DNA from 4 places in the Enterobacter sp. SCRI0065 genome. Region 4 is predicted to be linked to each of the others. Evidence: predicted binding sites of a transcription regulator. Region 4 holds the regulator's gene; each other region holds the start of a gene.
The links. Region 4 encodes sigma-54, which starts transcription at its own class of promoters, with help from an activator protein. Its sites were predicted from a motif close to GTTGGCACANNTTTCGCTNT; they were not measured.

Region 1 (7,434 bases), on a different contig from region 4:
GCGACTGCTTACCTTCTGTGCGAACCGCTTTTTGCGACAAGACTTTCGATGGCGCGTCGGCCAGTGAAGCATCGGACAGCGTCACTGTCAGAACCGCATCAGGTGGTAAAGCCACTTTCTGACGGATCCAAACCGTACCTGAAACATTTGGCTGCTGCATAGTTGGCTGCGTAGTCGCACCCGCTGCATTTGGGTTTGGCGCTGGTGTCTGGATGTCCGCACTTTTATCCGCACAGGCAGACAGGGCAACCACTACCGCTAAACCACTTAACATGTGCACGAGTTTCATTGAGTTCTCCTTATCATCAATGCACCGACGGGATCGATACCGCCAGATAGTCGTTAACAGAAACATAACGTGACTAAGTGTGGCACATATCACTTATTTCCGCCTGGTTTTGCCTCGTTATTCAGATTATTGCACCCATCGGACCACTTCCGTTTCTGCGTTATAATCAGCTTATCTTTCGCTGTGGCGTATTATTGAGGACAACTATGAGTCAAGCACTGAACAATCTGCTGACATTACTGAATCTGGAAAAAATTGAGGAAGGACTCTTCCGCGGACAGAGCGAAGATCTCGGCTTGCGCCAGGTCTTTGGTGGTCAGGTCGTGGGACAGGCGCTTTATGCAGCCAAAGAGACCGTGCCCGCAGACCGTCTGGTGCATTCATTCCACAGCTATTTTTTACGTCCGGGCGATAGCGCAAAGCCTATCGTTTATGACGTCGAAGTGCTGCGCGATGGCAACAGTTTTAGCGCCCGTAGAGTTGCCGCTGTGCAGAATGGCAAACCGATTTTTTATATGACCGCTTCATTCCAGGCTCCTGAACCTGGCTATGAGCATCAAAAAACGATGCCGCCCGCTCCCGCCCCGGATGAACTGAAATCAGAAACCGATATCGCCCGCGCGCTGGCGCATCTCCTGCCCCCGCAGGTTAAGGAGAAATTCCTGTGCGATAAACCACTGGAGATTCGCCCGGTTGAATTTCATAACCCGATGAAGGGCCATGCCGCAGAGCCGAAACGCCAGGTATGGATGCGCGCCAACGGAACGGTGCCTGCGGATCTTCGCGTACATCAGTATCTGCTGGGCTATGCGTCGGACTTTAACTTCCTGCCGGTCGCTTTGCAGCCCCACGGCGTCGGATTCCTGGAAAAAGGAATGCAGGTGGCGACTATCGATCATTCCATGTGGTTCCACCGTCCGTTCGATATGAACAACTGGCTGCTGTATAGTGTAGAAAGTACCTCGGCATCCAGTGCACGCGGGTTTGTGCGCGGTGAGTTTTATACTCAGGACGGCGTGCTGGTCGCCTCTACGGTGCAGGAAGGGGTGATGCGAAATCGAGGCTGAGGGAACAAACACTAAAAACGGCAACTTGCGTTGCCGTTTTGCTTTTACCTAGGCGTTATACGCATTCTCGCCGTGGCTGTTGACGTCCAGACCTTCGCGTTCCTGCTCTTCCGGTACGCGCAACCCAACCGTCATATCCGCAAGTTTGTAGGCGATAAAGGCAACCACACCTGACCAGACAATGGTGATGCCGATGCTTTCCAGCTGTACCAGAAGCTGATGGACCATAGTCACACCTTCTGCATAACCCACACCGCCCAGAGACGTTGATGCAAAGATACCGGTCATGATGCAGCCGACGATGCCGCACACACCGTGTACGCCAAACACGTCGCAAGGGTCGTCAACGCGCAGAATACGTTTCAGCGCCGTCACACCCCACATACCCGCAAGACCCGCGACCAGACCCACAATCAGCGCCCCGCCGACACCCACAAATCCGCAGGCTGGAGTGATACCGACCAGACCCGCAATGGCACCAGAACACGCACCCAGCAGAGACGGTTTACCGCGTACGACCCACTCACCAAAGACCCATGACAGGATAGCGCCCGCCGTGGCGACAACGGTGTTCACGAAGGCCAGGGCTGCAATTTCGTTAGCCGCACTTGCAGAACCTGCGTTGAAGCCGAACCAGCCGAAGTACAGAATCGCAGTACCCGTAAAGACCATCGGCAGATTGTGCGGTTTAAACGCTTCTTTGCCAAAGCCCACGCGTTTGCCAACCAGATACGCTCCGACCAGACCGGCAACCGCCGCGTTAATATGGACGACAGTACCGCCTGCGAAGTCCAACGCGCCGTGCGCCGCCAGCAAGCCACCACCCCAAACCATGTGCGCAATCGGCACATAGGAGAGCGTCAGCCACACCACGACGAAGATCAACACCGCTGAGAAGCGAATACGTTCAGCCAGCGCACCAACAATCAGGCCAACGGTAATCGCCGCGAACGAGCCCTGGAAAGCAACGTGGATATACTGATAGAAGCTGCCCATTAATGCGGTCAGTTCGATATTTTTTAGCATCACCCAGTTGAAGTTGCCAAAGAAGGCGTTACCTTCGCCAAACGCCAGCGAGTAGCCGTAAACCACCCACAGCACGCAGACCAGCGCAAAAGTCACCGCAACCTGAGTGAGCATAGATAAAACGTTTTTCCCGCGGATCAAGCCGCCGTAAAACAGGGCAATGCCCGGAATCGTCATGAACAGCACCAACGCGGTGCAGATCATCATAAAGGCGTTATCGGCTTTGTCTGCCACCGCAGGAGCAGCCATCGCCAGGCCCGGCAGCAGTGCCAGAGTCCCCAGAGCTGTTTTGATTGTTGCTATCTTCATTTTCTCGATCCCTATCACTGTGTGCCAGGAGTTACTTACAGTGCGGCTTCGTCAGCTTCGCCCGTACGGATGCGAATGACGCGCTGCAATTCGGCAACGAAAATTTTGCCGTCGCCAATTTTGCCGGTGTAGGCCGCTTTGCTCACGACATCGATCACTTCATCGAGCTGATCGTCAGCAATCGCCACATCAATCTTCACCTTAGGCAGGAAGTTGACGCTATATTCTGCTCCGCGATAAAGCTCCGCATGTCCCTTCTGACGACCAAAGCCTTTCACTTCGGTGACCGTCAGCCCCTGAATACCCATTGAAGACAACGCTTCACGAACGTCTTCGAGTTTGAATGGTTTGATGACAACCGTAACCAGCTTCATAGATCCTCTCCAGTCAGAATTCGATAATGGCGGCAGCTAATACACATGAGATATTGCAAGCGCTGTGCCAGAGTTGAAAAAACGGAAGAAAGGCGGCGTAACTGGCGAAGAGAGAAGAGAAAGGGGATGACAGAAAAGAAAAACGCACCACGATAGTGCAGGGTGCGTTTCTTTTTTGCACCAACAAAAAATCCTGTTAGTGACGTGCTTAATTTTGGTGCATCAGGCGCTGAGTGATTCTTCCTCTCGAGCACTGGCCGCAAGCTCTTCGCCTGCCAGCTGCAGCTGATACATTTGCCAGTAACGTCCTTTCGCTTCCAGCAACTCGCGATGATTGCCACGCTCTACCGCTTGTCCACGATGCAAAACCAGAATGGTATCCGCATCAACAATCGTAGAAAGGCGATGTGCAATCACCACCAGCGTCGTATGCTCACGCACCACCGCCAGCGCCTGCTGGATGGCTTGCTCAGTACCCGAATCGATGCTGGCAGTCGCTTCATCAAGAATCAGGATTTGCGGGGTATCGATTAGCACGCGCGCCAGTGCCAGCAGCTGTTTTTGCCCAACGGACAGGTTATTGCCCTGCTCGCCCAGCGTAGTAAAAATGCCGTCATTCAAGCCACGCGCCAGCTCCGCCAACTGAACCTTTTCCAGCACATCCCACACCTGCTGTTCCGTAAACGGGCGGCCCAGCGTGACGTTAGCGAAGAAAGAGTCTGCCATGACGACCGGGTCCTGCTGCACCATCGCAATCCCTTTGCGCAGTACCCCGTGGCTCAGAGAGGACAACGGGCGACCATCAAGGCGAATTTCGCCCTGAGTCAGCGGGTAGTAGCCCATAAGCAGGCTGGCGAGCGTACTCTTACCGCTGCCTGTGTGCCCGACGAGCGCGACAAAGCTACGCGACGGAATATCCAGGTTGATATCCTGTAAAACCAGTCGGTCATCGCGATAAGCAAAGGAGACGTTCTCGACCGCAATAGAACCGCTTTGCAGTTCACGCTCGTCATCACCATAGGTTTGACGCGGTCTGTCCATGAGTTCAAATACGCGTTCACCCGCTACCACGGCCTGTTGCAGTATCGATTGCTGCGTCGTCAATTCGATCAACGGCTCGTTTAAGCGCCCAAGATAGCTAATAAAAGCATACAGCACGCCAACTTCAATGGTGCCGCCAGAACCAAACCCGAACAGCATCAGCAGGCCACATAGCACCAGGGCCGAAAACAGGCTTAGCAACGGACGCAGCAAGAAGCCATCGAGACGCAACGTCTGCATACGCGCCATATAGTGCGAACGGCTGGCCTCACCCATTCGTTCGCCAAAGCGCCCCTGCTGACGGAACTGCTGGATAACGCTCATGCCGTTAATGACTTCATTGAAGCCGTCATTGATATCGGCAAGGTACGCACGTAGCCGACGCACAATCGGCGTGCTGTAGCGCTGATAAATGACCATCACGATCATCACGGCAGGGAAAATGGTGATCGCCACCAGCGCCATGCGCCAGTCAAGGCTGAACATTGCTACCAGCATCGCCCCGACGAGCGCAGCACTGCGCAGCACCGTCGCCACCACCGTGACGTACAGATCGCGGATCACTTCGGTGTCGTTGGTCACGCGTGAAATCACCTGCCCGACGGGCTGAGTGTCAAACTCGCTCAACGGCTGGCGCAGCGCCGCGTCCATGACATCGGTGCGTAACTGTTGCACGACGCCGACCGCCGCCTGATTAAAGAGCAGCGATTGCGCATAATGTAATGAGGCCGCCAGCAGTTGAAGGCCAATGTATGCAACGCCTAGCCCTACCACCAGCCCTAGCGGCATATTACTTTTGGCGACCATATTATCGATGAAATAGCTAATAAGCAGCGGGCCGCTCACCTCCGCAATCGCCGCGACCCACAGCATCACCACGGCGATAGAAAGCGGTTTGCGCCATGGCGAACCGTAAGCCAGCAGGCGTTTTAGCGTGGGCCACAGCTGTCCAAACTTATGCATCCGCGGCCTCCTCGCGCTGTTCAGGTGCGTCATTCAACGCGGCTTCCAGCTGCTGATAGCGATACATATCGCGATACCATCCTGGCTGCTCAGCCAGCCGCTCGTGCTCCCCGCGCTGGGCGATATGCCCGTGCTGCATGACCAGAATTTCATTCGCCTCGGTCAATGCCGATAAGCGGTGAGCGCTAATGATCACCGTGCGGCCTTCGCCCCACTGCCGCAAATTATGCAGAATCTGGTGCTCCGTACGCCCATCGACAGCCGAAAGCGCATCGTCGAGGATCAGGATTTCCGCATTCAGCAGCAGCGCGCGAGCAATCGAAATACGCTGTTTTTGCCCCCCTGAGAGCATCACGCCACGCTCGCCGACTTCGGTTTCGTATCCCTGCGGCAGACGCAGAATATCGTCATGGACGCTGGCGAGCTTCGCCACCTGTTCAATTTCTTCCTGCGTGGCATTGGGATGGCCCAGCGCAATATTATTGGCTACCGTATCGGAGAACAAAAACGGTGTCTGGCTGACGACCGCCAGACGACTGCGCCAGTCATCCAGTTGCAGGCGGGTAAGCGGAATATCGTGAAAACGAATCTCCCCCTGCGTGACATCAAAGTGACGCTGAATCAGTGACAGCACGGTGCTTTTACCTGCCCCCGTCGGCCCACAAATCCCCAGCATCTGCCCGGGACGGAGGGCGAAATGCACGTTATCCAGAACCCGATGGTCTGTTTGCGGATAAATAAAAGTATCAATGGCGACATCCAGCGCCCCGCGCCCTTTTGGCACGGCTTCGCTGCCATCGTTAACGACCGGTGCTTCGGCAAGCATCGCGCGAATACGGCTATACGCCGCGCTACCGCGCTCAACGATGTTAAACATCCACGCAAGTGCCAGCATTGGCCAAATCATCAACCCGAGATACATGACAAAGCTGGTCAATTGACCCAGCGTCATTGAGCCGTTCACGACCATCCAGCTCCCGCCGCCAATGGCCAGCAGGTTTGCCGTACCGATCGCGATATAAATCGTCGGATCGAACCGGGCATCAATGCGCGCCACGCGCAGGTTTTTTGCGCCGGTATCGGCGGCATCGGCGGCAAAGAGAGCAGACTGACGATCTTCCAGACCAAAAGCTTTGATCATGCGGATGCTGGTCATGCTCTCCTGCGTTCTGTCGTTCAGCGACGAGAACGCCGCCTGCGCCAGCTTAAAACGCTCGTGCAATTGATCGCCGTAACGCTTGATCGCCAGCGCCATAATTGGCATCGGCAGCAGGGCAAGCAGCGTGAGCTGCCAGCTGATTTGCGTCGACATCACAATCAATACCGCGCACCCCATCACCAGCGAATCCACCAGCGTAAGCACCCCTTCCCCGGCGGCAAATACCACACGGTCCACGTCGTTGGTGGCACGCGCGATCAAATCACCAGTGCGATGACGCAGATAAAACTCGGGATGTTGACGACTCAACTGGCGATAAAAATCTTCACGCAGTTCAACGGCAAGCTGGTAAGACGCACCAAACAACAGCACACGCCAGACGTAACGCAGCAAATAAACGATCGTCGCCGTAAGCACAAGCGTGCCGACCCACATCATCACCCGTGCGGTGGTGTAATGTTGTTCCGTAACGCCGTCCACCACATATCCCACCACTTTTGGCGGGATCAGTTGCAAGATAGCAATGATGATAAGCAAAGCCACTGCGCCGAGATAGCGTCGCCACTCCCGACGAAAGTACCAGCATAATTGAGCAAATAATCGCACGCGGTAAATTCCTGAAGGTATTGTTCCGGCCTGGCCGGGAAGTTATTCAATGGGTAGTGCTGTGGTGTATTTTATCTGTTCCATGGCGAAGCTTGAGGTGACATCTGACAGGCCCGGCACGCTGTTCACCAGGCGTTTGTAGAAGTCGTCATAGCGTTTCATGTCAGCCACCTGAACGCGCATCAGATAATCGTATTCACCCGCCATGCGCCAAAAACCGAGCACCTCCGGCATGTCTGACACCTCGGTCACGAAGCGGCAATACCAGTCGCTGCTGTGATGCTGTGTTTTTATCAGAACAAACGCGGTCAATCCAAGCCCCAGTTTTTCAGGATCCAGCAGCGCAACGCGCCCCAGCAGGATGCCATCATCTTCGAGTCTTTTGAGACGCTTCCAGCATGGCGTAGTCGTCAGATTAACGGCATCAGCGAGTGCCTGCAAAGAGAGGGTGCAGTCCTTTTGCAGTAAGGAGAGCAGCTTACGGTCAATTTTATCTAACATACCCCACCTCACAGAGAAAATTTTTCTCCTGATATTCTATTTCAAAGGTCAGATAGCAACAATTTTTTCCGTGCTTTTCGCTATGCTGGGCACAAAATG
Region 2 (7,434 bases), on a different contig from region 4:
CGTGAGCGGTAATGACCATCGCTTGCTCATGTTCATACCCGCACGCCCAGGCCGCCCCGCGCGAGCGGGCAGGCAGGCGATCGCGTTTGAAGAACAGCATCAGCACGAACGGCAGCAGCGGCGCGGCAATTAGCAGCAGCGCCATCATCGGTTGGGAAACGGTAGTGTGTGCGGTGACCAGCGGCAGCGGGATCGCACTGCCGAGCAGCGGAATGAGCCACGGTGCGGCAACGCCGCCGACAATGCAGCACAGCGCCAGCAGCACTACGCTTGCCGCCATCAGGAACGGCGCACAGCAGGCCTGTTCCGCCTCTTTGGTGCGCGGCGCACCGAGGAACGTGACGCCATAGACTTTCGCCATACACATCACCGCCAGCGCGCCGGTAATCGCTAAGCCTACCGCCAGCAGCGGGCCGAGCAGACGTGCGATAAATACGTCGCTCTGGCCGAGCGCAAAGAAGGACTGGTAAATGACCCATTCACCAGCGAAGCCGTTCAGCGGCGGCAGCGCGGCCATTGCCATTAACCCCACCAGCATGGCGAGCGAGATAACCGGCATCTTTTTACCGATACCGCCAAGCTTCTCGATATCGCGATGGCCGGTACGGAACCAGACGCTGCCCGCGCCGAGAAACAGCGTGCTTTTAAACAGGCTGTGGTTGATCAGATGATACAGACCGCCGATAAACCCGGCGGCGATCAGCGCAGGCTGATTCAGCGCCAGACCGGTGATACCCGCCCCCAGGCCGAGCAGAATAATGCCGATGTTTTCCAGGGTGTGGTACGCCAGCAGACGCTGAATGTTGTGCTCCATCAGTGCATACAGCCCACCGACGAACGCCGTGACCATCCCGGCGAGCAGCAGCACCACGCCCCACCACAGCGGCGGCTGCCCGCCCATCAGTGAGAGCATCAGGATACCGAACAGGCCAACCTTCATCACCACGGTTGAGAACAGCGCGGCCGCAGGTGCAGAGGCGTTAGCATGCGCCTGTGGCACCCAGCCGTGCAGAGGAATAATCCCCGCCAGCAGGCCGAAGCCAACCACGCCCAGCAGCCAGATATCCGCCCCCAACGGCAGCAGTTGCGAGCGAGCGTTAATCAGTGCCAGATCCAGCGTGCCATAGCGTTGCCACGTCAACCAGCAGGCCAGCGCCAGCAGCAACGTGCCGAGCCGACCCAGCGCGAACCACAGCTTACCGGACTGCGTGCATCCCGTGAGGAACACGCCGCAGAGCGCCATGATTTCGGCCATCACCACCAGCGCACCTAAATTGCTGGCGAGCACGGTGCAAACCGCCGTCGCCATCAGCAGGTTCACCAGCAGACCGTTCGCTTTGGCCTGCGGGTGACGATGCCAGTCGATATTGAACAGACTGATAAACAGGCCACATAGGCCAAAGGTTATCAGCCAGATGGCATTGAGCGGCGTAATCGCCATGCTGTGGTGCACAACCGGTATCACGGCATTAACCGAGATCCCACTGGTTAGCGTAGAAAAACCCGCGACCGCGGTGAGTACACTTCCCGCCGCGCCACCCAGCCCGGCTATCCAGCCGCTTAGCGGCCTGGAAAATGCGAAAATAAGTGCCAAAACAGCCGCGATCGTAAAGCACGCTATGGCGCTGTTAATCAAAGCGACAGCGTTCATTTCGCCCCCTCGTTTTGCGTCTGAAACAGCGAAAGATCGCCAAAGTCGGCATTCACGGTCAGCTCGCGTTTGCGTTTGCTGCTGCGAGCAATATCGCGGATATTCACTAAGATCAGCGCCTTGGTTGGACACGTGCGCACACAGGCCGGGCCTTGTTCATCGAAGCTGCACAAATCGCACTTCACCGCCACGGCACGGATGCCCGGCACCCAGTCCAACAGCGTGCTGACGCGCGCCGGTGCCGGTGGTGCAGGAGGCGCTTTTGGCGAATTGGCATTCGCAGGAATATGCAGTGAACGGCTGCCAGAAAACTCAATAGCACCAAACGGACAGGCGATGCCGCAAAGTTTGCAGCTCACGCACAGGCTTTCGTTTAGCTGCACCGCACCTTCAATGCGGGTGATGGCATTCACAGGACAAACGCCCGCGCAGGGGGCATCTTCACAATGGTGGCAGAGCTGCGGGGCAGACTCTTTCTCATTACGCATGACTTTCAAACGCGGCATCGACTGTAGCCCGTGCAGGCGGTGTGTTTCCGAACACGCCGCTTCACAGGTATGACAGCCAATGCAGACCGTCGAGTCAGCAATTACAAAACGGTTCACCGGGGGAGTCCTCAGGACATAGTCATTTTTGACGAAAAACGTGCCGCATCGACACTTCTCGACACGTAAACATCACACGGCGCGCGTTTCGCTCACCAACGCCTTCAAATCCACCGGCAAATCGTGCTCAACCGCCGCATAGAGGTTGTGATAAACCGGCGCGATTTTTTCCAGGTAGTGTTCCAGCACCTGCTGGCGATCGCGATTGCTGACGTGACCGTCAACCATGCCGTCAGCCATTAACTGTGCCTGGGCAATCAGCTGCCTTTCACCTTCTTTCGTCTCGACGTAGTACTCAATGGTGTGGCTGTTGAAGGTGTCCGCAAGGGTGACGTAAATCATAAAGTGCCCAAACAGTACGAAGCACAAATCCTCTTGTGCCGCGCAGCTCATGGCGTGATGCAGACGCGCTTTTGACAGGGTGATCCCCTGAACCAGTGAATTACAGTAATGCTGCCATTGCTCCTGCAGTGATTGATGGCGCTGCGCAATGTAATCCGCCTTTTCGCTTATTTCCCAAATAGTCATCTTAAATATCCAGTTAATGGAGATAGCGCCTGTTAAGCAGGTTTTGTGCCAGCTTTTATCCCATTGATATAAAAGCGATTTAGCAATACAGGCACTGTCAATGACAGCGTGTCGACGTGTCATGTCGTCAGCGCCGACACCGTCACGCCCTAAGCAAAATGAAGCTGGCATCGTTATTGCATTAATGGGGCAAATCATTGAGGAGGCGTCATGCACGAAATCACCCTCTGCCAGCGAGCGCTCGAACTTATCGAGCAACAGGCAAAGCAGCACAACGCAAAGCGCGTGACCGGCGTGTGGCTAAAAGTTGGGGCATTTTCCTGCGTCGAAACCAGCGCCCTCACCTTTTGCTTTGAGCTGGTGTGCCGCGACACGGTGGCGGAAGGCTGCCAGCTGCATATAGAAGAACAGCAGGCTGAGTGCTGGTGTGAACACTGCCAGCAGTACGTCACGCTGCTGTCATCAAAGGTGAGAAGCTGCCCGCAGTGCCAGAGCCTCGGCCTGCGCATCGTGGCGGATGACGGCTTGCAAATTCAGCGCCTCGAAATAGACCAGGAGTAAATCATGTGTAGCACCTGCGGTTGCGCCGAAGGCAACCTGTATATCGAAGGCGACGAGCATCGCCCCCACTCTGCGTTTCGCTCTGCGCCTTTTTCTCCGGCATTACGCCAGGCCGCGACCATTACCGGCGTTACGTTTGCCCCGCTCCGTTCAACCGAGGGCGACCTGCATTACGGCCATGGCGAAGCGGGCACGCATGCGCCGGGCATCAGCCAGCGCAAAATGCTGGAAGTTGAAATCAACGTGCTGGACAAAAACAACCAGCTCGCCGCCCGCAACCGCGCGCGTTTTGCCACGCGCCAGCAGCTGGTATTGAACCTGGTGTCCAGCCCCGGTTCCGGCAAAACCACCCTGCTGACCGAGACGCTAAAACGCCTGAACGGCAGCGTTTCCTGCGCGGTGATCGAAGGCGATCAGCAGACGGTCAACGATGCGGCGCGTATTCGCGAAACCGGCACGCCCGCCATTCAGGTCAATACCGGCAAGGGCTGTCATTTGGATGCGCAGATGATTGCCGACGCCGCACCACGACTGCCGCTTGCCGATAACGGCATCCTGTTTATTGAAAACGTCGGCAATCTGGTGTGTCCGGCAAGCTTCGATTTGGGCGAGCGCCATAAGGTGGCCGTGCTGTCCGTCACCGAAGGCGAAGACAAGCCGCTCAAATATCCACACATGTTCGCCGCCGCCTCGCTGATGCTGCTCAACAAAATCGACCTGCTGCCGTATTTGAATTTCGATGTGGATAAATGCCTGGCCTACGCTCGCGAAGTGAACCCGGATATTGAGATCCTGCTGGTGTCCGCCACAAAAGGTGACGGCATGGAAAGCTGGCTGAGCTGGCTGGAGAACGAACGATGTGCATAGGCGTCCCAGGGCAAATTCACTCCATCGACGGCAATCAGGCCAAAGTGGAAGTCTGTGGCGTGCTGCGCGACGTCGATTTGACGCTGGTCGGGAGCCTGGACGACACGGGTGCCTCGCGTCTCGGCCAGTGGGTATTGGTCCACGTGGGCTTTGCGATGAGCATGATTGATGAGGACGAAGCCCGCGACACGCTGGCTGCGCTACAGAACATGTTTGAGGTCGAGCCGGACGTGGGCGCGCTGCTGTACGGCGAGGAGCGATAACTGATGCGCTACGTTGATGAATATCGCGCGCCGGAACAGGTGATGCAGCTGATTGAGCATCTCAAGACGCGCGCGAAACGGCTGGATTACACCGCCGCGCGCCCGCTGCGCATTATGGAAGTCTGCGGCGGGCACACGCACGCCATCTTCAAGTTTGGCCTCGACCAACTGCTGCCGGAGAATATTGAGTTTATCCACGGTCCGGGCTGTCCGGTGTGCGTCCTCCCGATGGGCCGTATCGACAATTGTATTGAGATTGCCAGCCAGCCCGACGTCATTTTCTGCACCTTTGGCGATGCGATGCGGGTGCCAGGAAAAAACGGCTCGCTTTTACAGGCCAGAGCGCGCGGCGCGGACGTGCGTATCGTCTATTCACCGCTGGATGCGCTCAGGCTGGCGGCAGAGAATCCGGCGCGCAACGTGGTGTTCTTTGGCCTTGGGTTTGAAACCACCATGCCCGCGACGGCCATCACGCTACAGCAGGCCAAAGCCCGCAAACTCAGCAACTTTTACTTTTTCTGTCAGCACATTACGCTCATCCCCACGCTGCGCAGCCTGCTGGAAGAACCCGATAACGGCATTGATGCGTTTCTGGCACCGGGCCACGTCAGCATGGTGATCGGTACCGAGGCCTACGGCTTTATCACGGCGGAGTATCATCGTCCATTAGTGGTCGCTGGTTTCGAACCTCTTGATCTACTGCAAGGCGTAACCATGCTGGTTGAGCAGAAAATAGCAGCCCTGAGCTCGGTGGAGAATCAATACCGTCGCGTTGTGCCAGATGCGGGCAATGCGTTAGCGCAGCAGGCTATCGCCGACGTTTTTGCCGTCGAGGGTGATAGCGAATGGCGTGGTCTGGGATTGATTGCCGAATCTGGCGTGCATCTGACGCCCGCGTATCGCGAATTCGACGCCGAAGCGCATTTTCGCCCGCAGCCACAACAGGTGTGCGATGACCCACGCGCCCGCTGCGGAGAGGTACTGACCGGCAAATGCAAACCGCATCACTGTCCGTTATTCGGCAAGACCTGTAATCCGCAAACCGCGTTTGGCGCGCTGATGGTCTCTTCCGAAGGGGCCTGCGCCGCATGGTATCAGTATCGCAATCAGGAGTGTGAAGCATGAACAGGGTTGAAATGGCGCACGGCAGCGGCGGCCAGGCGATGCAAACGCTGATCGGCGAGCTGTTTATGGAAGCCTTCGCCAATCCGTGGCTGGCGCAGCAGGAAGATCAGGCGCGCATCGAGCTGGCGACACTGACCTCGCAAGGCGACAGGCTGGCCTTTTCCACCGACAGCTACGTTATCGATCCGCTGTTTTTCCCCGGCGGTGATATTGGCAAGCTGGCGGTGTGCGGCACGGCAAACGACGTCGCGGTCAGCGGCGCGGTTCCGCGTTATCTTTCCTGCGGGTTTATCCTGGAAGAGGGTTTACCCATGGAGACGCTGAGCGCCGTAGTCAACAGTATGGCGCACACCGCGCGCGAAGCGGGCATTGCCATCGTGACCGGCGACACCAAAGTGGTGCAGCGCGGCGCGGCAGACAAACTGTTTATCAACACGGCCGGAATGGGCGCGATCCCCTCGGATATCCACTGGGGCGCGCAGCAGCTGGCGGTTGGCGATGTGCTGATTGTCAGCGGCACGCTGGGCTGTCACGGGGCGACGATTCTGAATCTGCGTGAAGGTCTGGGGCTGGATGGGGAATTGATCAGCGACTGCGCGGTCCTGACGCCGCTCATCCAGACGCTGCGTCCGCTTCCGGGGGTGAAGGCCCTGCGCGACGCCACGCGCGGTGGCGTGAATGCGGTTGCCCACGAGTTTGCCGCTGCCAGCGGATGTGGCATTGAGCTACTGGAGCAGAGTCTGCCGGTCAAACCTGCGGTACGCGGCCTCTGCGAGTTACTCGGTCTCGATCCACTTAACTTTGCTAACGAAGGCAAACTGTTAATCGGCGTCGAACGTTCGGCAGCAGACGCCGTACTGGCGCAACTGCGCTCCCATCCGCTGGGCCAGAACGCGGCTATTATTGGTGAAGTGGTTGAGCGCAAAGGGGTGCGCCTGACTGGACTTTACGGCGTGAAACGCACGTTGGATCTCCCCCACGCTGAACCGTTACCCCGAATTTGCTAGAACCGCGCCAAAAGCGGTCAGCACTCTTATTTTTTTGCCAGTTTCTGTGGAAGCAATATGTCGTATACACCGATGAGCGATCTTGGACAGCAGGGTCTTTTTGATATCACGCGTACACTTTTACAGCAGCCCGATCTGGGCTCGCTTTGCGAAACGCTGACGCAACTGGTCAGGCAGTCTGCCCTTGCGGATAGCGCGGCTATCGTGCTGTGGCACGGCGTGCATCATCGCGCCAGATATGTTGCCCTGCGTGAAAACGGGAAAGCGTACGAGTACGAGGATGAAACCGTACTGGCAAATGGCCCGGTTCGCCGTATTCTTTCGCGTCCTGATGCGCTGCATTGTAATTACGAAGAGTTTCAGCAGGCCTGGCCGATGCTGGCAAAGAGCAATTTGTATCAGCCGTTTGGCCATTATTGTCTGCTGCCGCTGGCGGCCGAGGGGCGTATTTTCGGCGGTTGTGAATTTATTCGCGATACTGACCAGCCCTGGAGTGAAGCTGAGTACGAACGTCTGCACACCTTTACCCAGATTGTTGGGGTAGTTGTAGAGCAAATTCAAAGCCGCGTGACCAACAATGTCGATTACGATCTGCTGAGCCGCGAGCGCGATAACTTTCGTATTCTGGTCGCCATCACCAACGCGGTGTTGTCCAGACTGGACATGGATGAACTGGTGAGCGAAGTCGCCAAAGAGATCCATCATTACTTTAATATTGACGCGATCAGCATCGTGCTGCGCGGTCACAGCAAGGGCAAACTGACCATCCACTCCACGCACTATCTGGATGAAACGCATCCGGCGCATGAACAGAGCGAAGTGGACGA
Region 3 (7,434 bases), on a different contig from region 4:
GTCCGGATATCCAGATTAGCTCCGACTTTATCGTTGGCTTCCCAGGCGAGACCACGGATGACTTTGAGCGCACCATGAAGCTAATTGGCGAAGTGAATTTCGACGTCAGCTTTAGCTTCATCTTCTCCGCACGTCCTGGAACGCCCGCTGCCGATATGGTTGACGATGTTCCTGAAGAGGAGAAAAAGCAGCGTCTGTATATTCTGCAGGAACGTATCAACCAGCAGGTCAATGCCTGGAGTCGCCGCATGCTCGGCACCACCCAGCGCATTCTGGTGGAAGGGACTTCGCGTAAAAGCGTAATGCAGCTTTCAGGCCGCACCGAAAACAGCCGTGTGGTGAATTTCGAAGGTACGCCGGATATGATCGGTAAGTTTGTTGATATCGAGATTCAGGAAGTCCTCACCAACTCATTGCGCGGCAAAGTGGTCCGTACTGAAGACGAGATGGGCTTACGCATTGCCGAAACGCCGGAATCCGTTATCGCCCGTACCCGCAAAGAGAACGAACTGGGTGTCGGTGTTTACCAGCCTTAATCCGTTCGGGCCTGCCTTTCTGGCAGGCCTTGCAATTCCCCTCTGCATCCCCAATATGCATAGCAATGCTTGCGCCTTTATTCCATGGCGTGAATACTTTCAACATAGACCTGACTGAACGGGCCTGAAAGCACATTCTAAAGAGGAACAGTTTGAATACAGAAACGCGTGAAATTACCCTGGAGCCCGCAGACAACGCTCGCCTGCTGAGCCTGTGCGGGCCGTTTGATGACAACATCAAACAACTGGAGCGACGTCTGGGTATCGAAATCAATCGTCGCGATAACCAATTCAAACTCACCGGACGCGCCATATGCGTCAACGCCGCCGCGGACATTCTGCGCAGCCTGTATGTCGATACCGCCCCGATGCGCGGTGCGACGCAGGATATCGAGCCAGAAAAGATCCATCTCGCCATTAAAGAAGCGCGCATTCTTGAACAGAGCGCGGAGAGCGTTCCTGATTACGGCAAGGTCATCAATATCAAAACCAAGCGTGGCGTTATCAAGCCACGTACGCCGAACCAGGCGCAGTACATCGCCAATATTCTCGATCATGACATCACCTTCGGCGTCGGCCCGGCCGGGACGGGTAAAACTTACCTGGCCGTTGCGGCAGCGGTAGATGCGCTGGAGCGTCAGGACATTCGTCGTATTCTGCTGACCCGCCCTGCGGTGGAAGCGGGTGAAAAACTCGGCTTCTTGCCCGGCGACCTGAGTCAGAAGGTCGACCCGTATCTGCGTCCGCTATACGATGCGCTGTTCGAGATGCTGGGCTTTGAAAAAGTCGAGAAGCTTATCGAGCGTAACGTCATTGAAGTGGCACCGCTGGCCTATATGCGCGGTCGTACCCTGAATGATGCGTTCATCATTCTTGATGAGAGCCAGAACACCACCATCGAACAGATGAAGATGTTCCTGACGCGTATTGGCTTTAATTCAAAAGCCGTCATCACCGGTGACATCACCCAGATTGACCTGCCGCGCAGCACCAAATCAGGTCTGCGTCACGCGATCGAAGTGTTGGCGGAAGTCGACGAAATCAGCTTTAACTTCTTCAACAGTGAAGACGTGGTGCGCCATCCGGTCGTTGCACGGATCGTCAACGCCTATGAAGCGTGGGAAGAAGCCGAACAGAAACGTAAAACAGAACAGGCAGCAGAGCGCAAGCGTGAAGCCCAGGAACAGGAACCAAAATGAGTCAGGTTATTCTCGATTTACAGCTGGCATGTGAAGACAACGCCGGCCTGCCGGAAGAAGCACAGTTCCAGAAATGGCTTGATGCAGTCATTCCACAGTTTCAGAAAGAGTCAGAAGTCACCATTCGCGTGGTGGACAACGCTGAGAGCCACGAGCTTAACCTGACCTATCGCGGAAAAGACAAGCCGACCAACGTGCTCTCCTTCCCGTTCGAAGCGCCGCCAGGTATTGAACTGCCGCTGCTGGGTGATTTGATTATTTGCCGCCAGGTCGTTGAACAGGAAGCGAAGGAGCAGGAAAAACCGCTCGACGCGCACTGGGCGCACATGGTCATTCACGGTAGCCTGCATCTGCTGGGTTACGATCATATTGAAGACGAAGAAGCAGAAGAGATGGAATCCCTCGAGACAGAGATAATGCTTGCTCTGGGCTATGAGGATCCGTACATTGCCGAGAAAGAGTAGTCCGTTCTGTCCTTGTTGACTGAACAGACAAAACAGGCCGCCGCACAAGGAACCTTCCCGCGGCGGCACGCATTTAACTGACGAGAGAACCCTTAACAAACGCTATGAGCGACGACAATTCACACAGTAGCGACACGACAACCAGTAAGAAGGGATTTTTCTCCCTCATTCTGAGCCAGCTGTTCCACGGCGAACCTAAAAACCGTGATGAACTTTTGGAGCTGATTCGTGATTCCGGGCAGAACGATCTTATCGATGAAGATACGCGCGAAATGCTCGAAGGGGTAATGGATATCGCCGACCAGCGCGTTCGCGACATCATGATCCCCCGCTCGCAGATGATCACCCTGAAACGCAACCAGACGCTGGACGAATGCCTCGATGTCATCATCGAATCCGCCCACTCTCGTTTCCCGGTTATCAGCGAAGATAAAGATCACATTGAAGGGATTCTGATGGCGAAAGATTTGCTGCCGTTTATGCGCAGCGACTCCGAAGCCTTCAGCATGGAAAAAGTGTTACGCCAGGCGGTGGTTGTACCGGAAAGCAAGCGCGTTGACCGCATGCTAAAAGAGTTCCGGTCTCAGCGTTACCATATGGCGATTGTTATCGATGAATTTGGCGGCGTATCCGGCCTTGTGACGATCGAAGATATTCTTGAACTTATCGTCGGTGAAATTGAAGACGAATATGACGAAGAAGATGATATCGAATTCCGTCAGCTAAGCCGTCATACCTGGACCGTACGCGCGTTGGCCTCTATTGAAGAATTCAATGATACCTTCGGGACCCACTTCAGCGATGAAGAGGTGGATACCATTGGTGGCCTGGTGATGCAGGCGTTTGGTCATCTTCCGGCCCGCGGTGAATCCGTTGATATTGACGGTTACCAGTTCAAGGTTGCGATGGCCGACAGTCGCCGTATTATTCAGGTTCACGTCAGAATGCCGGACGATTCCCCGGTACCAAAACTGGAAGATTAATGTAAATGGCATTTGCCTCATTACTTGAACGCCAGCGCGTCCGTTTGCTGCTGGCGCTGTTATTCGGAGCCAGCGGTACGCTGGCTTTTTCGCCTTACGACATCTGGCCTGCGGCCATTATTTCCCTGATAGGCCTGCAAGGTTTAACCCTGAATCGCAGCCCCGTTCAGGCGGCCGCGATTGGCTACTTCTGGGGGCTGGGTCTGTTTGGCTCCGGCATCAACTGGGTTTACGTCAGTATCGCGCAGTTTGGCGGGATGCCTGGCCCGGTTAACATATTCCTGGTCGTACTGCTGGCCGCGTATCTGTCGCTGTATACCGGCTTGTTCGCGGGCATTCTTTCTCGCCTGTGGCCGAAAACCACCTGGGTTCGCGTCGCGATAGCCGCGCCGGTTGTTTGGCAACTCACCGAGTTTTTGCGCGGCTGGGTATTGACCGGCTTCCCGTGGCTTCAGTTTGGTTACAGCCAGATTGATGGCCCGCTGAAGGGGCTTGCTCCGGTGATGGGCGTCGAGGCGATCAACTTCTTGCTGATGATTGTCAGTGGCTTACTCGCACTCGCGCTGGTACAGCGCAGTTGGCAGCCGCTGGTGGCCGCTCTGGTGCTGTTCGCCCTTCCCTTTCCGCTGCGCTATATCCAGTGGTATACCCTTGAGCCCGAGCGCACCACGCAGGTTTCAATGGTGCAAGGTAATATCGCTCAGTCGATGAAATGGGACGAGAACCAGCTCATCAATACGCTGAAAATTTATCTCGATGCCACGCAAAAAGAGATGGGTAAATCGCAGCTGATTATCTGGCCGGAGTCCGCCATTCCCGACCTGGAAATCAACCAGCAGCATTTCCTCAGCATGATGGACGATCTGCTGCGCGCACGAAACAGTACGCTGATCACCGGTATTGTGGATGCGCGTCTGAACAAGCAAAACCGTTACGACACTTACAACACCATTATCACGCTCGGCAAAGACAATCCGTACCGCTACGAATCAACCAATCGCTACAACAAAAACCACCTTGTGCCGTTTGGTGAGTTTGTGCCGCTAGAGTCGATTCTGCGTCCGTTAGCGCCGTTCTTTGATTTGCCGATGTCCTCATTTAGCCGCGGCCCGTATGTTCAGCCACAGCTGCATGCGCATGGTTTTGCGCTGACTCCGGCAATTTGTTACGAAATTATCCTTGGCGAACAGGTGCGCGATAACTTCCGTCCGGATACCGATTATCTGCTGACCATCTCAAACGATGCCTGGTTTGGTAAGTCGATTGGCCCGTGGCAACACTTCCAGATGGCGCGTATGCGTTCGCTGGAGCTGGCGCGTCCGCTGCTGCGCAGCACTAACAATGGCATCACCGCCGTAATTGGTCCACAGGGTGAAATTCAGGCTATGCTTCCGCAGTTCACCCGTGCGGTGCTAACGACCAAAGTCACACCGACCACAGGTCTGACGCCATATGCGCGCACTGGCAACTGGCCGCTGTGGATCCTGACCACGCTGTTTGGTTTTGGCGCATTGGTGATGAGCCTTCGTCAGCGTCGTCAATAATTCCCCCCTCACCCTAACCCTCTCCCCATCGGGGAGAGGGACAGTACACACACCATTTCAAAATCCAGCTCCGCCTTTTCCCCTATCCCTTTCAGGGTGAGGGTTATTTCTGGCACGCCTATTGCTTTATTTATTCACATAAACGTCGTTTAGCTTAACGTGCAACCTGGTCGCACCAGTATCGATCGCAGGTAGCACCGAAACGGTGCAACGAGGGATTATTGCCTCTGAATGGTGCGGCGCGCTTCGCAAAAATAAACAATATCGCAGCAAAATCTTTACATTAAGCCAAACTAAATGTTAACAAGCTTGCATAACACTGCACTCGCATAGCGCGAGATATAACAACATCACAATGGGTATCAATGCGTCACTGGCGCAGATAATAAAGGAGTTGGGTATGCAATTACGTAAACTGGCCACAGCAATGCTGGTGATGGGAATGTCCGCAGGCGTCGTTCACGCTGAAGATGCCCCGGCTGCCGGGAGCACTCTCGACAAGATTGCCAAAAACGGCGTGATCGTGGTCGGCCACCGTGAATCATCTGTCCCGTTTTCATACTACGACAACACGCAAAAAGTCGTGGGCTACTCTCAGGATTACTCCAACGCTATCGTTGAAGCGGTAAAGAAAAAGCTAAACAAACCCGATCTTGAAGTGAAGCTGATTCCAATTACCTCACAAAACCGTATTCCTCTGCTGCAAAACGGCACCTTCGATTTTGAATGTGGTTCCACGACTAACAACCTTGAGCGTCAGAAACAAGCGGCCTTCTCCAACACTATCTTCGTGGTAGGGACCCGTCTGCTGACCAAAAAAGGCGGCGAGATTAAAGACTTCGCGGATCTGAAAGGTAAAGCGGTTGTGGTGACTTCTGGTACCACATCTGAAGTTCTGCTGCATAAGCTGAACGACGAGAAGAAAATGGATATGCGCATCATCAGCGCGAAAGATCATGGTGACTCCTTCCGTACGCTGGAAAGCGGTCGTGCCGTGGCCTTTATGATGGATGATGCTCTGCTGGCCGGTGAACGTGCTAAAGCGAAGAAACCAGACAACAGGGAAATCGTCGGCACCGCACAGTCTCAGGAGGCTTACGGCTGCATGCTGCGTAAAGACGACGCCAGCTTTAAAAAGCTTATCGATGACACCATCGCAGAAAAACAGACCTCTGGCGAAGCGGAAAAATGGTTCGACAAATGGTTTAAGAACCCGATTCCACCAAAAAATCTGAACATGAACTTTGAACTGTCAGACGACATGAAAGCCCTGTTCAAAACACCAAATGACAAAGCACTTAACTAATTAGAACCATTAAGGGGCAGGACCTCCTGCCCTCTCGATTGTCGGGAAGCACGGACAGACTATACGTTGAGTGGTCGTTCCCCACTCAGCGCGAACATGAGCTTCTCACCAATCTTCGAGGGTAGCGCTGCTACCCTTTTTTTTCTGGAGTTTATTATGTCAATAGACTGGAACTGGGGCATTTTTCTGCAACAAGCCCCGTTCGGCAACACCACCTATCTTGGCTGGCTATGGAGCGGCTTTCAGGTCACCGTTGCGTTATCGATAACGGCCTGGATCATCGCATTTTTTGTCGGTTCGCTGTTCGGTATTCTGCGTACCGTCCCTAATCGCTTTCTCTCGACGCTCGGCACCCTTTATGTAGAACTGTTCCGTAACGTTCCACTGATCGTTCAGTTCTTTACCTGGTACCTGGTGGTGCCTGAACTGCTGCCAGAAAACCTTGGTATGTGGTTCAAAGCTGAGCTCGATCCGAACATTCAGTTCTTCGTCTCCTCCATGCTGTGTCTGGGGCTTTTCACCGCTGCGCGCGTCTGCGAGCAGGTACGTTCGGGCATCCAGTCTCTTCCGCGTGGGCAAAAAAATGCCGCACTGGCGATGGGTCTGACGCTGCCACAATCTTATCGCTATGTGCTGTTGCCTAACGCCTATCGCGTAATTGTTCCACCAATGACCTCAGAAATGATGAACCTGGTGAAAAACTCAGCCATCGCATCCACCATCGGTTTGGTGGATATGGCGGCTCAGGCGGGCAAGCTGCTGGATTACTCTGCCCACGCCTGGGAATCCTTCACCGCTATCACGCTGGCTTATGTCTTGATAAATACTGTCATCATGCTGGTGATGAACCTGGTTGAACGTAAAACTCGCCTGCCGGGCAATCTGGGAGGTAAATAATGTACGAATTTGACTGGAGTTCCATCGTCCCGTCTTTGCCGTATCTGCTGGACGGGCTGTTAATTACGCTAAAAATCACCGTCATTGCCATCGTCATTGGTATTGTCTGGGGTACGATTCTGGCGGTGATGCGCCTGTCGAGCTTTAAGCCGTTTGCCTGGTTCGCCACGGCCTATGTCAACGTTTTCCGCTCCATTCCATTGGTCATGGTGCTGCTGTGGTTTTATCTGATTGTTCCTGGCCTGTTGCAAAACGTACTGGGGCTTTCGCCAAAAGCCGATATCCGCCTGATTTCTGCGATGGTCGCATTCTCAATGTTTGAGGCTGCTTACTATTCATAAATCATTCGTGCCGGCATTCAGAGCATCTCTCGCGGCCAATCCAGCGCCGCACTCGCTCTGGGCATGACGCACTGGCAGTCGATGAAGCTCATTATTTTACCGCAGGCGTTTCGCGCCATGGTTCCGCTGCTGCTTACCCAGGGCATCGTGCTCTTCCAGGATAC
Region 4 (7,434 bases):
TGCAAATTGAACGTGAAGGTCTGGCGCAGTTAGATCAGTACATTAATCAGGACTTCAGCCTGGCGTGTGAGAAAATTTTCTACTGCATGGGCAAAGTCGTGGTCATGGGAATGGGCAAATCCGGCCACATTGGCCGTAAAATGGCTGCGACATTCGCCAGCACCGGAACCTCATCATTCTTTGTGCATCCAGGCGAAGCGGCCCACGGCGATCTCGGTATGGTCACCCCGCAGGATGTCGTCATCGCCCTGTCGAATTCTGGCGAATCTAACGAGATTCTGGCGCTGATTCCGGTACTGAAGCGTCTGCATGTTCCGCTCATTTGTATGACCAGCCGCCCGGAAAGCAGCATGGCCCGCGCAGCAGACGTCCATTTATGCGTGAAGGTTCCCAAAGAGGCGTGCCCGCTCGGACTTGCGCCGACCTCCAGCACTACCGCAGCGTTGGTCATGGGCGACGCGCTGGCCGTTGCGCTCCTAGAAGCTCGCGGCTTTACGCCAGAAGATTTTGCCCTTTCCCACCCAGGTGGCGCGTTAGGCCGTAAACTGCTGCTGCGGGTCAACGACATTATGCACTCCGGCGCGGAAATCCCTCACGTCAGTAAAGAGGCCTCTCTGCGGGATGCGTTGTTAGAAATTACCCGTAAAAATCTTGGCATGACGGTTATCTGCGACGACCTGATGAAAATCGAAGGCATCTTCACTGATGGTGACCTGCGCCGCGTGTTTGATATGGGTGTGGATGTGCGTACTTTGGGTATTGCCGACGTCATGACCTCGGGCGGTATACGCGTTCGTCCCGGCACGCTGGCCGTCGATGTTTTGAACCTGATGCAGTCCCGTCATATAACCTCAGTCATGGTTGCCGATGGCGACCAACTGCTGGGTGTGGTACATATGCATGATCTTCTGCGCGCAGGCGTAGTGTAATGAAGGATAAGACAATGAGTAATACGGGTGCATCCCTTGCAACCTGTTATGGCCCGGTCAGCACGCAAATGATGGCGCAGGCGGAAAAAATCCAATTGCTGATTCTGGACGTCGATGGCGTTCTGTCCGATGGCTTAATTTTTATGGGTAATAATGGCGAAGAGCTAAAAGCCTTCAACGTTCGGGATGGCTATGGCATTCGCTGCGCGATCACATCGGGTATCGAAGTTGCTATTATCACCGGACGAAAAGCTAAACTGGTAGAAGATCGCTGTGAAACACTGGGCATCACTCATCTGTATCAAGGTCAATCCGACAAGATGGTGGCTTTCAGGGATCTGCTGACCAAACTTGCCATCGCCCCAGAAAATGTCGCCTACGTGGGAGACGATCTGATTGACTGGCCGGTCATGGCTGAAGTGGGCTTAAGTATCGCTGTAGCGGATGCGCATCCGCTATTGCTCCCACGCGCTGACTACATTACCCGGATCAACGGCGGTCGCGGTGCCGTGCGCGAAGTGTGCGATCTGTTACTGCTCGCGCAGGGCAAGCTTGATGAGGCCAAAGGGCAATCAATATGAGTAAAACCAGACGTTGGGTTATCATTCTGCTTTCGTTGGCCGTATTAGTGCTGATAGGCGTGAATCTCGCCGACACCGATGAGACGCAGACGGAAGTGGCCAGCACTAACGAGCCGACCTATAAAAGCGAGCATACCGATACGGTCGTTTACAGTCCTGAAGGGGCGTTGAACTATCGCCTGATTGCTCAGCATGTCGAATATTTTTCTGAAGAAGGCGTGTCGTGGTTTACCCAACCGGTCATGACGACCTTTGATGTGAATAAAGTTCCGACGTGGTCGATCAAATCTGACAGAGCAAAATTGACGAATGACCGTATGCTTTATCTGTATGGGCATGTCGAAGTCAACGCCCTGACCGCAGATTCTCAACTGCGCAAAATTACTACGGATAATGCCCAGATCAACCTGATTACCCAGGATGTTACATCGCAGGATCTGGTGACGTTATACGGCACAACATTTAATTCCAGCGGTCTAAGAATGCGCGGGAACTTACGCAGCAAAAACGCCGAGCTGATTGAAAAGGTTAGAACCTCATATGAAATTCAAAATAAACAAACTCAGCCTTAATTTTGTCATCGCCAGCGCGCTGCTGGCCGCCAGTCTACCCGCACTTGCTGTGACTGGCGATACTGAACAGCCTATCCATATCGAGTCAGACACTCAGTCGCTGGATATGCAGGGTAACGTTGTGACCTTCACGGGCAACGTGGTGATGACCCAGGGCACGATCAAAATCAACGCCGACAAAGTGGTTGTTACCCGCCCAGGCGGCGAACAAGGCAAAGAGATTATCGATGGTTTTGGTAATCCGGCAACCTTCTACCAGATGCAAGACAACGGCAAGCCAGTCAAAGGCCATGCCTCGCATATGCACTATGAACTGGCGAAGGATCTTGTGATCCTGACCGGCAACGCCTATCTGGAACAGCTCGACAGCAACATCACGGGCGACAAGATTACCTATCTGGTGAAAGAGCAGAAAATGCAGGCTTTCAGCGAGAAAGGTAGACGTGTCACCACCGTGCTGGTGCCATCGCAGTTGCAGGATAAAGGCAAAGCACAGGCTCCCGCCCAGAAGAAGAGTAACTAATTCGTTATGGCAACATTAACTGCAAAGAACCTCGCTAAAGCCTACAAAGGCCGTCGCGTCGTGGAAGATGTCAGTCTGACCGTTAATTCCGGTGAAATTGTTGGCTTGCTGGGTCCTAACGGTGCAGGTAAAACCACTACCTTTTACATGGTGGTGGGGATAGTCGCGCGCGACGCGGGCAACATTATTATTGATGACGAAGATATCAGTCTGTTGCCGCTGCACGCGCGCGCGCGCCGTGGTATTGGCTATCTTCCGCAGGAAGCCTCCATTTTCCGTAGGCTGAGCGTATACGATAACCTGATGGCTGTGCTGCAGATCCGAGACGATCTGACGGCTGAACAACGTCAGGATCGTGCTAATCAGCTGATGGAAGAGTTCCATATTGAGCACCTGCGAGACAACCTGGGTCAGGCACTTTCAGGGGGCGAACGTCGCCGCGTGGAAATTGCCCGTGCGCTGGCAGCAAACCCGAAATTTATCCTTCTGGATGAACCGTTTGCAGGCGTTGACCCAATCTCCGTCATCGATATAAAACGGATTATCGAGCATCTGCGCGACAGCGGTCTCGGCGTACTGATTACCGACCACAACGTTCGTGAAACGTTAGCGGTCTGTGAGCGTGCTTATATTGTCAGCCAGGGGCATTTAATCGCCCACGGCACGCCACAAGAAATTCTCGAAGATGAGCATGTGAAACGCGTGTACCTTGGGGAAGACTTCAGACTCTGATAGGGTAGAGGTTAAGTCACGCAGGACCGGAGAAAAATGCTCTGAACATGAAGCAAGGTTTGCAATTAAGGCTCAGCCAGCAGTTGGCGATGACGCCTCAGTTACAACAGGCGATCCGTCTGTTGCAATTGTCCACGTTAGAACTCCAGCAGGAACTCCAGCAAGCGCTGGACAGTAACCCGCTGCTGGAGCAAACCGATCTTCATGAAGAGGTAGAAACCCAGGAAAAGCAGGACACCGAAACGCTCGATACGGCCGATGCGCTTGAGCAAAAAGAGATGCCGGACGAGCTTCCGTTAGATGCCAGCTGGGACGAAATCTATACCGCTGGCACGCCTTCCGGTACTCGCGCCGACTATCAGGATGACGAATTACCGGTTTATCAGGGTGAAACTACCCAGTCGCTTCAGGATTACCTGATGTGGCAGGTCGAGCTAACGCCATTTTCCGAGACCGATCGTGCGATTGCCACGTCAATTGTCGACGCCGTTGATGACACCGGTTATTTGACCGTCTCATTGGATGACATACTCGAAAGTATCGGCGATGACGAAATCGAAATGGATGAGATCGAAGCCGTGCTTAAACGCATCCAGCGCTTCGATCCGGTTGGCGTCGCCGCAAAAGATCTGCGCGACTGTCTTCTGATCCAGCTTTCTCAATTTGTGAAAGAGACGCCAAGGCTCGACGAGGCACGCTTAATCATCAGCGATCATCTGGATCTGTTGGCTAATCATGATTTCCGTTCGCTCATGCGCGTGACGCGATTGAAAGAGGATGTGCTGAAAGAGGCGGTGAATCTGATTCAATCCCTCGATCCGCGTCCGGGACAATCGATCCAGACCGGCGAACCGGAATATGTTATTCCTGACGTTCTGGTGCGAAAATATAACGGTCACTGGACCGTAGAGCTAAATTCAGACAGCATTCCCCGCCTGCAAATAAACCAGCAATACGCCTCAATGTGCACCAGCGTGCGCAACGACTCTGACAATCAATATATTCGTAGCAATCTTCAGGAAGCGCGATGGCTGATCAAAAGCCTCGAAAGCAGAAATGATACGCTGCTGCGCGTCAGTCGCTGTATTGTGGAACAGCAGCAAGGCTTTTTTGAGCAAGGCGAAGAGTTTATGAAACCGATGGTGCTGGCAGATATCGCACAGGCCGTCGAGATGCATGAATCGACCATTTCGCGCGTGACAACGCAAAAGTATCTGCATAGCCCGCGTGGTATTTTTGAGCTTAAGTATTTCTTCTCCAGCCACGTGAGTACCGAAGGCGGAGGCGAAGCCTCGTCGACGGCCATTCGCGCACTGGTGAAGAAGTTAATCGCCGCGGAAAACCCCGCGAAACCACTGAGTGACAGTAAGTTAACCACCCTGCTGTCCGATCAGGGTATCATGGTGGCACGTCGTACTGTTGCGAAGTATCGAGAGTCTTTATCCATTCCGCCGTCTAACCAGCGTAAACAACTGGTTTGACACAACCGATAAGGAAGACACTATGCAGCTCAACATCACAGGACACAATGTCGAAATCACTGAAGCGTTACGCGATTTTCTGAATACGAAATTCGCCAAGCTTGAGCAGTATTTCGAGAGGATCAATCAGGTCTACATTGTGTTGAAAGTGGAGAAAGTGACTCATATCTCGGACGCAACCCTGCACATAAACGGGGGCGAAATCCATGCCAGTGCGGAAGGGCAAGACATGTACGCGGCTATCGACGGCTTGATTGACAAGCTTGCGCGACAGCTTAATAAACATAAAGACAAACTGAAACAACACTAATTGTCCGAGCAGTTAACGGGTGCAGGACGGCCTGTTGTCAAACACAACAGGCCATTTGTACGGTTAGCGCTTAGGTGAAATTATGATGAACAACGATTCAGCTCTTCAATTGAGCACTGTCCTTAACCAGGAATGTACCCGCAGTGGCGTTCACTGCCAGAGTAAAAAACGTGCTCTGGAGATCATCAGTGAACTGGCCGCAAAACAGTTGAGCCTGCCGCCTCAGGTGGTGTTCGAAGCCATTCTGACCCGAGAAAAAATGGGCAGTACCGGCATCGGCAATGGTATTGCCATTCCGCATGGCAAACTGGAAGAAGACACATTGCGTGCCGTAGGCGTCTTCGTGCAGCTGGAAACGCCTATCGCCTTTGATGCGATTGATAATCAGCCTGTCGATTTGCTGTTTGCTTTGCTGGTGCCCGCTGACCAGACCAAAACGCATTTGCATACACTCTCACTGGTCGCCAAACGTCTGGCGGATAAAACGATTTGCCGTCGCCTGCGTGCTGCTCAAAGTGATGAGGAGCTGTATCAAATTATCACGGAGACAGAAGGCAATCAGGATGATGCATAACCAGGAGATAGCCTTCACATCTGATGTCCTGAGGAGAAACGGAACATGGTGCTGATGATCGTCAGCGGTCGTTCGGGTTCGGGAAAGTCCGTTGCCCTACGAGCGCTCGAAGATATGGGCTTTTACTGCGTCGATAACCTCCCGGTCGTGTTGTTACCTGACCTGGCGCGGACGCTGGCAGACCGACAAATTTCTGCCGCGGTAAGCATCGACGTGCGTAATATGCCGGAATCCCCGGAGATCTTTGAACTGGCCATGAGCAGCCTGCCGGAGAACTTCTCTCCTCAACTGCTGTTCCTCGATGCTGACCGCAACACGTTAATTCGTCGTTACAGCGATACCCGTCGTTTGCATCCGCTTTCCAACAAAAATCTGTCACTGGAAAGCGCTATCGATGAAGAGAGCGCGCTGCTGGAACCCCTGCGTTCCCGTGCCGATCTGATTGTCGATACCTCTGAGATGTCCGTCCATGAGCTGGCGGAAATGCTGCGTACTCGTCTGCTGGGTAAACGCGAGCGCGAGCTGACCATGGTGTTTGAATCATTTGGTTTCAAACACGGCATTCCTATCGATGCGGATTATGTTTTCGATGTGCGTTTCCTGCCGAACCCACACTGGGACCCCAAACTGCGTCCAATGACCGGTTTGGATAAACCCGTGGCGGCCTTCCTCGACAGGCACACAGAAGTTCACAATTTTATCTACCAGACGCGAAGCTACCTTGAGCTATGGTTACCTATGCTGGAAACAAACAACCGCAGCTACCTGACCGTAGCGATTGGTTGTACCGGTGGTAAACATCGTTCGGTGTACATTGCCGAACAACTGGCCGATTACTTCCGCTCTCGCGGTAAAAACGTTCAGTCTCGTCATCGTACGCTGGAAAAACGTAAAACATGACCGTAAAACACACCGTTGAAATCACCAACAAGCTGGGCATGCATGCACGCCCAGCCATGAAGCTGTTCGAGCTGATGCAGGGATTTGATGCTGAAGTACTGCTGCGCAACGACGAAGGCACAGAAGCGGAAGCCAACAGCGTCATTGCGCTACTCATGCTGGATTCTGCCAAAGGCCGACAGATTGAGGTCGAGGCGACAGGCCCGCAGGAAATCGAAGCGCTGGCAGCCGTAGTCGCGCTATTTAACTCAGGTTTTGACGAGGATTAATCCCCTCGATTAATACAGCTTGTTACCCGTCATAAATCCTTCGCCACCCAACTGCCGCATCTGACGCATAATCCATGCCTGGCGGCTGTGGACGTATCCCGACGGGGCATTCGCTTTGAATCGGATAGGATTGGGTAATACCGCCGCTAACAGCGCCGCTTCTGATATCGTCAAACGGCTAGCGGGCTTGTGAAAATAACGTTGGGCTGCGGCTTCAACGCCAAATACCCCATCACCAAACTCGGCAATATTCAGATAAACCGTCAGGATGCGTTTCTTACTCCAGACCGTTTCCATCCCCAACGTCAGCCCTGCTTCGAGCCCTTTTCTTATCCAGCTTCGCCCATCCCACAAAAACAGATTCTTGGCCGTTTGCTGTGAAAGCGTTGATGCGCCACGCACGCGATTTTCATTTCGCTCGTTGTGCGCCAGCGCTTTCTCAATCGCCGAGACGTCAAAACCCCAATGCTCCGGGAACTTTTGATCTTCAGCGGCGATAACCGCCAGCCCCATCCACGGCGAAATCTCATCCATGCTCACCCAGTCAGAATGCGCCACATAGC

Region 1: a site for sigma-54 is predicted at 3,118-3,137, ahead of glnK (P-II family nitrogen regulator). Genes of this name have one in related genera too.
Region 2: a site for sigma-54 is predicted at 2,818-2,837, ahead of hycA (formate hydrogenlyase regulator HycA). Genes of this name have one in related genera too.
Region 3: a site for sigma-54 is predicted at 4,835-4,854, ahead of AC6EMZ_RS01975 (amino acid ABC transporter substrate-binding protein). Genes of this name have one in related genera too.

Annotation. Positions count from the first base shown of each region.
Region 1 is NZ_JCBAJB010000001.1:133,715-141,148, reverse strand. It holds gene AC6EMZ_RS00650 (YbaY family lipoprotein) at 1-289, opposite strand, end outside; gene tesB (acyl-CoA thioesterase II) at 496-1,356, shown strand; gene amtB (ammonium transporter AmtB) at 1,405-2,691, opposite strand; gene glnK (P-II family nitrogen regulator) at 2,727-3,065, opposite strand; gene AC6EMZ_RS00630 (SmdB family multidrug efflux ABC transporter permease/ATP-binding protein) at 3,288-5,069, opposite strand; gene AC6EMZ_RS00625 (SmdA family multidrug ABC transporter permease/ATP-binding protein) at 5,062-6,834, opposite strand; gene AC6EMZ_RS00620 (Lrp/AsnC family transcriptional regulator) at 6,877-7,335, opposite strand.
Region 2 is NZ_JCBAJB010000007.1:113,944-121,377, forward strand. It holds gene hycC (formate hydrogenlyase subunit 3) at 1-1,651, opposite strand, end outside; gene AC6EMZ_RS17730 (4Fe-4S dicluster domain-containing protein) at 1,648-2,256, opposite strand; gene hycA (formate hydrogenlyase regulator HycA) at 2,329-2,784, opposite strand; gene hypA (hydrogenase maturation nickel metallochaperone HypA) at 2,995-3,345, shown strand; gene hypB (hydrogenase nickel incorporation protein HypB) at 3,349-4,212, shown strand; gene AC6EMZ_RS17750 (HypC/HybG/HupF family hydrogenase formation chaperone) at 4,203-4,475, shown strand; gene hypD (hydrogenase formation protein HypD) at 4,479-5,600, shown strand; gene hypE (hydrogenase expression/formation protein HypE) at 5,597-6,607, shown strand; gene flhA (formate hydrogenlyase transcriptional activator FlhA) at 6,665-7,434, shown strand, end outside.
Region 3 is NZ_JCBAJB010000001.1:410,674-418,107, reverse strand. It holds gene miaB (tRNA (N6-isopentenyl adenosine(37)-C2)-methylthiotransferase MiaB) at 1-536, shown strand, start outside; gene AC6EMZ_RS01995 (PhoH family protein) at 689-1,735, shown strand; gene ybeY (rRNA maturation RNase YbeY) at 1,732-2,199, shown strand; gene corC (CNNM family magnesium/cobalt transport protein CorC) at 2,304-3,182, shown strand; gene lnt (apolipoprotein N-acyltransferase) at 3,188-4,726, shown strand; gene AC6EMZ_RS01975 (amino acid ABC transporter substrate-binding protein) at 5,127-6,032, shown strand; gene AC6EMZ_RS01970 (amino acid ABC transporter permease) at 6,189-6,929, shown strand; partial or broken gene gltK (glutamate/aspartate ABC transporter permease GltK) at 6,929-7,434, shown strand, end outside.
Region 4 is NZ_JCBAJB010000003.1:424,527-431,960, forward strand. It holds gene kdsD (arabinose-5-phosphate isomerase KdsD) at 1-929, shown strand, start outside; gene kdsC (3-deoxy-manno-octulosonate-8-phosphatase KdsC) at 944-1,510, shown strand; gene lptC (LPS export ABC transporter periplasmic protein LptC) at 1,507-2,082, shown strand; gene lptA (lipopolysaccharide ABC transporter substrate-binding protein LptA) at 2,051-2,605, shown strand; gene lptB (LPS export ABC transporter ATP-binding protein) at 2,612-3,337, shown strand; gene rpoN (RNA polymerase factor sigma-54) at 3,385-4,818, shown strand; gene hpf (ribosome hibernation promoting factor) at 4,841-5,128, shown strand; gene ptsN (PTS IIA-like nitrogen regulatory protein PtsN) at 5,211-5,702, shown strand; gene rapZ (RNase adapter RapZ) at 5,748-6,602, shown strand; gene npr (PTS phosphocarrier protein NPr) at 6,599-6,871, shown strand; gene mtgA (monofunctional biosynthetic peptidoglycan transglycosylase) at 6,881-7,434, opposite strand, start outside.